2 linked regions of the Sporomusa sphaeroides DSM 2875 genome follow. Each later gene encodes a partner of the first gene's protein in a complex. Links are inferred from orthologs where the notes say so. Each region holds a gene or a part of one and is shown on either strand. Other genes may lie near its edges.

The links.
Region 2: rny (region 1) and pfkA share a complex: the UniProt entries of both Bacillus subtilis proteins name them as parts of the possible RNA degradosome complex. The link is inferred for Sporomusa sphaeroides DSM 2875 from one-to-one orthologs.

The regions. Positions count from the first base shown.
Region 1 is NZ_CP146991.1:1,971,980-1,975,301, reverse strand. Bases 288-3,282 are described here. They hold rny (ribonuclease Y), read right to left. Parts: upstream 2,565-3,282; coding sequence 1,011-2,564; downstream 288-1,010. Other genes in these bases: recA (recombinase RecA), read right to left, coding at 3,174-3,282; SPSPH_RS08950 (regulatory protein RecX), read right to left, coding at 2,728-3,174; SPSPH_RS08960 (hypothetical protein), read right to left, coding at 347-868. Outside these bases: SPSPH_RS08965 (stage V sporulation protein S), read right to left, coding at 1-130; more of recA, read right to left, coding at 3,283-3,322. UniProt on the Bacillus subtilis protein: Endoribonuclease that initiates mRNA decay. Initiates the decay of all SAM-dependent riboswitches, such as yitJ riboswitch. Involved in processing of the gapA operon mRNA, it cleaves between cggR and gapA.
Region 2 is NZ_CP146991.1:849,581-852,885, forward strand. Bases 249-3,226 are described here. They hold pfkA (6-phosphofructokinase), read left to right. Parts: upstream 249-1,246; coding sequence 1,247-2,206; downstream 2,207-3,226. Other genes in these bases: SPSPH_RS03765 (methyl-accepting chemotaxis protein), read left to right, coding at 249-1,085; SPSPH_RS03775 (cupin domain-containing protein), read right to left, coding at 2,272-2,607; SPSPH_RS03780 (hypothetical protein), read right to left, coding at 2,863-3,144. In the rest of the region: more of SPSPH_RS03765, read left to right, coding at 1-248. UniProt on the Bacillus subtilis protein: Catalyzes the phosphorylation of D-fructose 6-phosphate to fructose 1,6-bisphosphate by ATP, the first committing step of glycolysis.

The sequences.
Region 1 (3,322 bases):
TTACAGCCTGGTTAAGTGCTCCGGCACCGATTGCTTGAATCTCGGCGCCACCACGTTCTCTCAATACACCAGCCAAGGCCCCTGCTACAGAATTAGGATTAGATTTTGCTGATACTTTCAATACATCCATGCTTTTATGTGCCCTCCTTTAATAAAAAAAAATTATTAGTTCTATAAATTAGATATATTCGTTATACGGCAAAAAATACCTTTTTTCACAAATAAAAAAATCTAATTATTACAACAAATTCAATAAATTCATTTTTTATAGCAACCAATAACCATTACAGGCACATTGCAGTAACAACAAAGTCAAGCATCCATTGTTGCAGGGCAACCGGACATGCTATTTGTTAAACACAAACACACGCCCATCTTCCCGAATACCAATAAGACCGTGATTATCATTATATTGTTTGCGCATATTTTCCAGCATATCTTCTATTACTTCTTCTTGCAGCCGGAGGTCTTCTTCTAACATGGTATCATTATGGTCAGCGACCAAGCGCTCGGCAAACCGATCTCTAAGAAGTTTGATCGTTAAGTTGATCTCTCCCCGGGACATAGTGTGTACATCCCGCGTAATACTTAACATTGCCACTTGCTCATAGGAACTTAGTTCAACATCCATGCTGCTGGTTTTAATATCCTCCAATAAATGATATGCCGCAACACTATTAATAATAAGCCGTTTAAGATTTTCAAAGTCCACGGCCGTGGGAATACCAGAAATCATAAATGTAAGTTTTATCGAATTTTCCTCAGGATCAAAGTTGATGGTCCCAAGTTCAGGATAACGCACCAACATAGATATAAGCAGGTTTGCCCCATCAGAAACCTGTTGATCATTTTGATTAAATTCAGGCATGTATTTTCACCATCCAAAAAGTATATATAGAGCAAGTATTCTCTGAGAAGCTGCTAAATCCTGCTTTTAAATTCCTGGTAAAAAATCTAAAAAACGGCTTTACCTAAAGGTAAAAGCCGTTTAAATAGCTCAATTCATTTTTTTACTTCGCATAATCAACAGCACGCGTTTCACGAATAACTGTTACTTTAATTTGACCCGGATATTCTAGTTCACTCTCAATTTTCTTCACAATATCCCTTACCAAACGAACAGCAGTTAAATCGTCAATCTTATCTGGTTTAACCATAATACGAATTTCGCGGCCTGCTTGAATAGCGAATGACTTTTCTACGCCATCAAATGATTCAGCGATTTCTTCCAATCGTGTTAATCGCTTAAGATAGCTTTCTAATGTTTCTCTACGAGCTCCCGGCCGCGCAGCAGATACAGCATCAGCTGCCGCTACCAGCACTGCCTGAATGGTTTTAGGTTCTTCGTCACCATGATGCGCAGCAATAGCATTAATAACCTCAGCTGTCTCACGATATTTCTTAGCTAAATCGGCACCAATGGTAACATGCGGACCCTCAACTTCATGGTCAACAGCTTTACCAATGTCATGGAGCAACCCTGCCCGCTTGGCTAACATTACATCCACGCCAAGCTCGCTTGCCATAACTCCGGCCAAATGCGCTACTTCAATGGAATGCTTAAGTACATTTTGGCCGTAACTGGTACGGAATTTTAATCGTCCAAGAAGTTTTATCAGCTCCGGATGCAAACCATGAACACCTGTTTCAAAGGTAGCTTGCTCGCCTGCTTCCTTGATTTTCTGTTCAACTTCTTTTTGCGCCTTTTCAACCATTTCCTCTATGCGAGCCGGGTGAATACGCCCATCAACGATAAGCTTTTCCAGTGCTATTCTGGCAACTTCCCGCCGAACAGGATCAAATCCTGACAAAATAACCGCTTCAGGTGTATCATCAATGATCAAATCAATACCGGTAAGGGTTTCAAGGGTTCGGATATTGCGGCCTTCACGACCGATAATCCTCCCTTTCATTTCATCATTAGGCAAGGAAACTACCGAAACAGTAGTTTCTGCAACATGATCAGCAGCACAGCGCTGAATGGCCAGTGATATAATCTCTTTGGCTTTCTTTTCCGCTTCTTCCTTGGCCTGTTGCTCCAATTCTTTGATGAGCATAGCTGTTTCGTGCTTAATTTCATCTTCGACATTGGCAAGCAGTAAGCTGCGGGCTTCCTCGGAGGTTAAACCGGACAGTCTTTCGAGTTCAGTAAGTTGCTTGGCATAAAGCTCGTTAATCTTTTCTTGACTTTTATCCAACTCAGTTTCTTTACGACTGAGAATCTCTTCTTTCTTTTCAAGAGAATCGATTTTTCTGTCAAGGTTTTCTTCTTTTTGCACCAAGCGCCGTTCCAGACGCTGAAGTTCTGTACGACGTTCTTTAATTTCCCGCTCAAGTTCACTTCTAAGTTTGTGAATCTCTTCTTTGGCTTCTACTAGTGCTTCCTTTTTCTTAGATTCGCCATCCTTCTCAGCATCTTCTAAGATTTTTCTGGCTGCATTTTCCGCAGAAGCGATTTTGGCTTCGGCAATATTTTTACGTACTAAATAGCCTGCACCAGCACCTAGCAGTCCGACTAAAATTGCGGTAAGAATAATTTCTAGTATATGTTCCACCTCCTTCATTTTGCAAAATAGCAATTAAGGGTAAAGCCGATATTTAGCTCGCTTTCAAAAGTAGCTGCTCTGATGCTTTATCAACATACAGGCTCTCCTAAAAGTTTACCTAACTAGATTTAACTTGTTACACGATTGGATAATTTTATTGTAAATGTTTTTCAAATAGGTGTCAAGGTGACATATCCCTAAGGTGCTTTAAAACTTTACTGACAGTTCCTGGGCTAAATCCTTTTGCCGCTAAACGGCGCACTAGCTTCGGCATTGCATCCTCATGACGGGCCAGGTATTTGCGGGCTAAATTCAGGGCTGCCTGATATTCGAATTCCTCATCCCGACTCATTAGTCTTTCATTAATCAAAGCTGCCGGCAAACCTCGCCGCCTTAATCTCATATAAGACTCTTTTACACTGTATTTATTCATCTCAGCATATTTTTCCAGGAGCCTATCACAAAGCGCGGCATCATTCAGATAGCCGCGCTCAGTAACATATTGAATAGCTGCATGTACTGCATCCTGGTCATAACCTTGCTGTGCAAGCTTTTGCTCAAGCTCGTACTGACTATAAGTTCTATTCTTTAACAGCGCAACAGCAGTGTCAGCTATCTTCTTATTCATCAGACTTCAAAAGCCTCGTCACTATCCTCGCTAAAAACCTCATCACTTTGACTTAAGGTTTTATCAAGCTTGGCATCGCCGGTAAGTAAGGTTTCGCGGATCTTCTTATCAATTTCATCGGCAATTTCCCGGTTTTCTTTGAAAAATT
Region 2 (3,305 bases), 1.1 Mb from region 1 along the record:
GCAGGATTTCCAACCCGCTGAATGCGCTAAGCAGATTTATGCAGGAAATGGCTAATGGCAATCTACAAGTTAATGTAAACCAAGCAGGTATTAATAGTAATGATGAGGTCGGGCGGTTGTCTGGCAGTTGTTTGCAAATGGCAGGAAATATTCGTAACTTGGTACGGCAAGTATCGCAGGCTGCAGAACAGGTGGCTGCTTCGTCGGAGCAGTTGACTGCCAGTGCTGATCAAACAGCCAAAACAGCTAACAATGTGGCTGAGTCTATTTCGGCAGTAGCTGCAGGCACTGAAACTCAGAGTAAAGCTTTGGATCAGACCGCTGTCGCGGTTGGGCATATGGCAGCAAGCTTAGACCAGGTAGCCGAATCGGCCCAAACCATTACCACGGGGGCTGATACTGCACTGGCTGCCACTAAAAACGGAGTTGTATTCGTAACAAATGCCGTACAAGAGATGGAGCTTGTGAGGACAAGCACCAAGCATGTGGGGATGGCTGTTGACAAGCTGGCAGTAAGCTCTAAACAAATCGGCGAAATTGTTAATGTCATAACAGATATTGCCGGGCAGACCAATCTGCTGGCACTGAACGCGGCTATTGAAGCCGCCCGTGCCGGCGAGAATGGCAGAGGCTTTGCCGTAGTTGCCGATGAGGTACGCAAACTGGCAGAGCAGTCTGCCAATGCGGCAAAAGACATTAAAGAGCTCATCAATGCCAATCAGGCTGATGTTAAGGCGGCTGTAGAAGGAATGTCCGAAACCGGCGTAATCGTAAATAACAGTACCGAGGCTGTAAATAAAGCCGGGGACGCATTTGCGGAGATTACAGCCCTTGTCGGCAATATAGTAACCAATATAAATCAGGTAAACGAGGCGTTGGCAATCGTGTCGACGGACAGCGCAACGGTTAGCTCGGCAACTATCCATATAGATGAGGCAGGTAAAGCAGCGGCGGCTCAGGTCCAAACTATTTCTGCCGCAACAGAGGAGCAATCGGCGTCCATGGAAGAAATCGCCGCTTCCAGTCAGGCACTGGCAAAAATGGCTGAAGAATTAATCCAGGCGGTTAATAAATTCAAAGTATAAAACAGTTACCAGTACTAAGCCTCTCATTTCATGCAATACATATATAAATAACGGATAAAATAAGTTGTACATTTTTGCGGAAAAGCAGGCAATCAGAACCGGCTTGCAGAAATAATACAACAGATATCCACGGCAATTTGGTATGGAGAGGCAGGGGTAATGTGAAAAAAATTGCAGTGATTACCAGTGGCGGCGACTGCCCGGGAATGAATGCGGCTATCCGTGCGGCAGTTCGTGTGGCTTTAGCCCATGGGGTTGAAGTCTGGGGAATTAGAAACGGTTATGCCGGCATGATTGCGGATAATATGACAAAATTGGATTCGCGCTCAGTGGGTGATATTATTCAAAAAGGCGGGACGTTCCTGGGAACAGCCCGCAGTGAGGAATTTAAAACATTACCCGGACGTCAGAAAGCGGTGGCTAACTTACAATCCCATGGGATTGAGGGGCTTATTGTAATTGGCGGTGATGGCTCTCTGACCGGCGCTAAGCAGTTGGGCGACATGGGAATAAAGATGGTGGGCCTCCCAGGCAGTATTGATAATGACATCTGGGGCACCGATTATACTATTGGGTTTGATACGGCGGTAAATACTGCGCTTGAAGCCATTAATAAATTACGGGATACAGCCTCTGCCCATGGCCGGGTCATGCTGGTCGAGGTTATGGGGAGAAATTGCGGCTGGATTGCCCTTACTGCCGGCTTGGCGGGCGGTGCTGAGAGTATCCTCATTCCGGAAGTGCCATTTTCCCGGGAGGACATTTGCAAGCAATTGCTGGAATCGAGAGCTAAGGGCAAGCAATACAGCATTATGGTGGTTGCCGAAGGGGCAGGCAGTGCTATTGAATTAGGTCAATACATTCGTACTAAAACCGGTTTGGAAACCAGGGTATCGGTACTTGGCCATATTCAGCGCGGCGGGGCGCCCACGGTTGCCGACAGGCTGCTGGCCAGCCGGCTGGCCGAAACAGCTGTCAGATCACTGCTAGCCGGGAAGAGTGGTATTATGATTGGCTATCATAATCAACAATGTGTGGAAGTGCCGATTGCAGATGCTGTCGGCAAGAAGAAAGATATTGACCCGGAATTGTACCGCCTGGCCGACGTTTTGTCACAGTAACCTTATTTCAACATAAAAACCCGCATTATTTCCTGGGAAATAATGCGGGTTTTTGTCAATTGACGTTACATAACAAGTACTAACAGCATTTTGAAGTTCTCGACAGCGTCTAATGCGTGAGGAACTTCGGCTGGCATAACAACCACCTGCCCGGTTGTTGCAGTGACTGTCTCGCCACCGATAGTGATTTCCGCCTTGCCGTCAAGGATGTACACCATAGCATCGCCGGGAGCCGAGTGACTGCTGATGGCTTCACCTTTGGCAAAGGCGAACAGTGTCATACTGAGGGTTTTATTCTGTGATAAGGTCAGGCTCACAACTTTGCCAGGCTGATAGTCTACCAGGTTGACCATATCCAGGGCTTTACTGAATTCGATATTTTTTATGAATTGCTTTTCCATGCAAAGAACCTCCTTATATTTGGGGATTTTGGTTATCTTTGTACTTAGTTTAGCAAATAAATGCACTATAAGCTGTGACAAAAGTCACTGTTCGCGGAAAAAACAGGCCGTACAGGCCTGTTTTTCCGACTTTTTTACCCTAACAGAAAGTATTTCTTAAGAACAGGATAAGGGTCAACATCGGCTTCCGCTGCGACGCGCCTGGATGGCATAGCAATTCGGCCCGCCAAAGGCTCGGCGCAAGCCGTGTTTTCTTTACCTTACATCATCATTTAAATCTAAGGAGCCATCTTCGGACACCCGCATATTAAGATTGACCTTTTCTTCATGTCCCCACAGCATTCTGGCTACTAAATTATTTGTGGCATGCTGATTGCCTGCCTTTAGATGGCTTGTCCGGAGGGTATCCTGGGTGGCGTCAAGACCGCTTTCCTGGTAGAGGTTACCGGCATTATCAATATCAGCGCCTTGAACATCAGACTGTGCAGTTGTCTGTGATGTTGTGACTGCTTCGGAAGCTTGTCTGGTTTCGTTCATAGCAATTCCTCCCTAATTGAATCGGGTGATTAAAACTAGCGTATCCGCGGATACGCCGTACCATACATATTTTTTTACCGATAGTGACAATTGTTTGCCTTAATGCATATCTATAAGCAGGTAATGTAATATGTGAGGCAAAGTTGCCTGTGGAGCGTGCC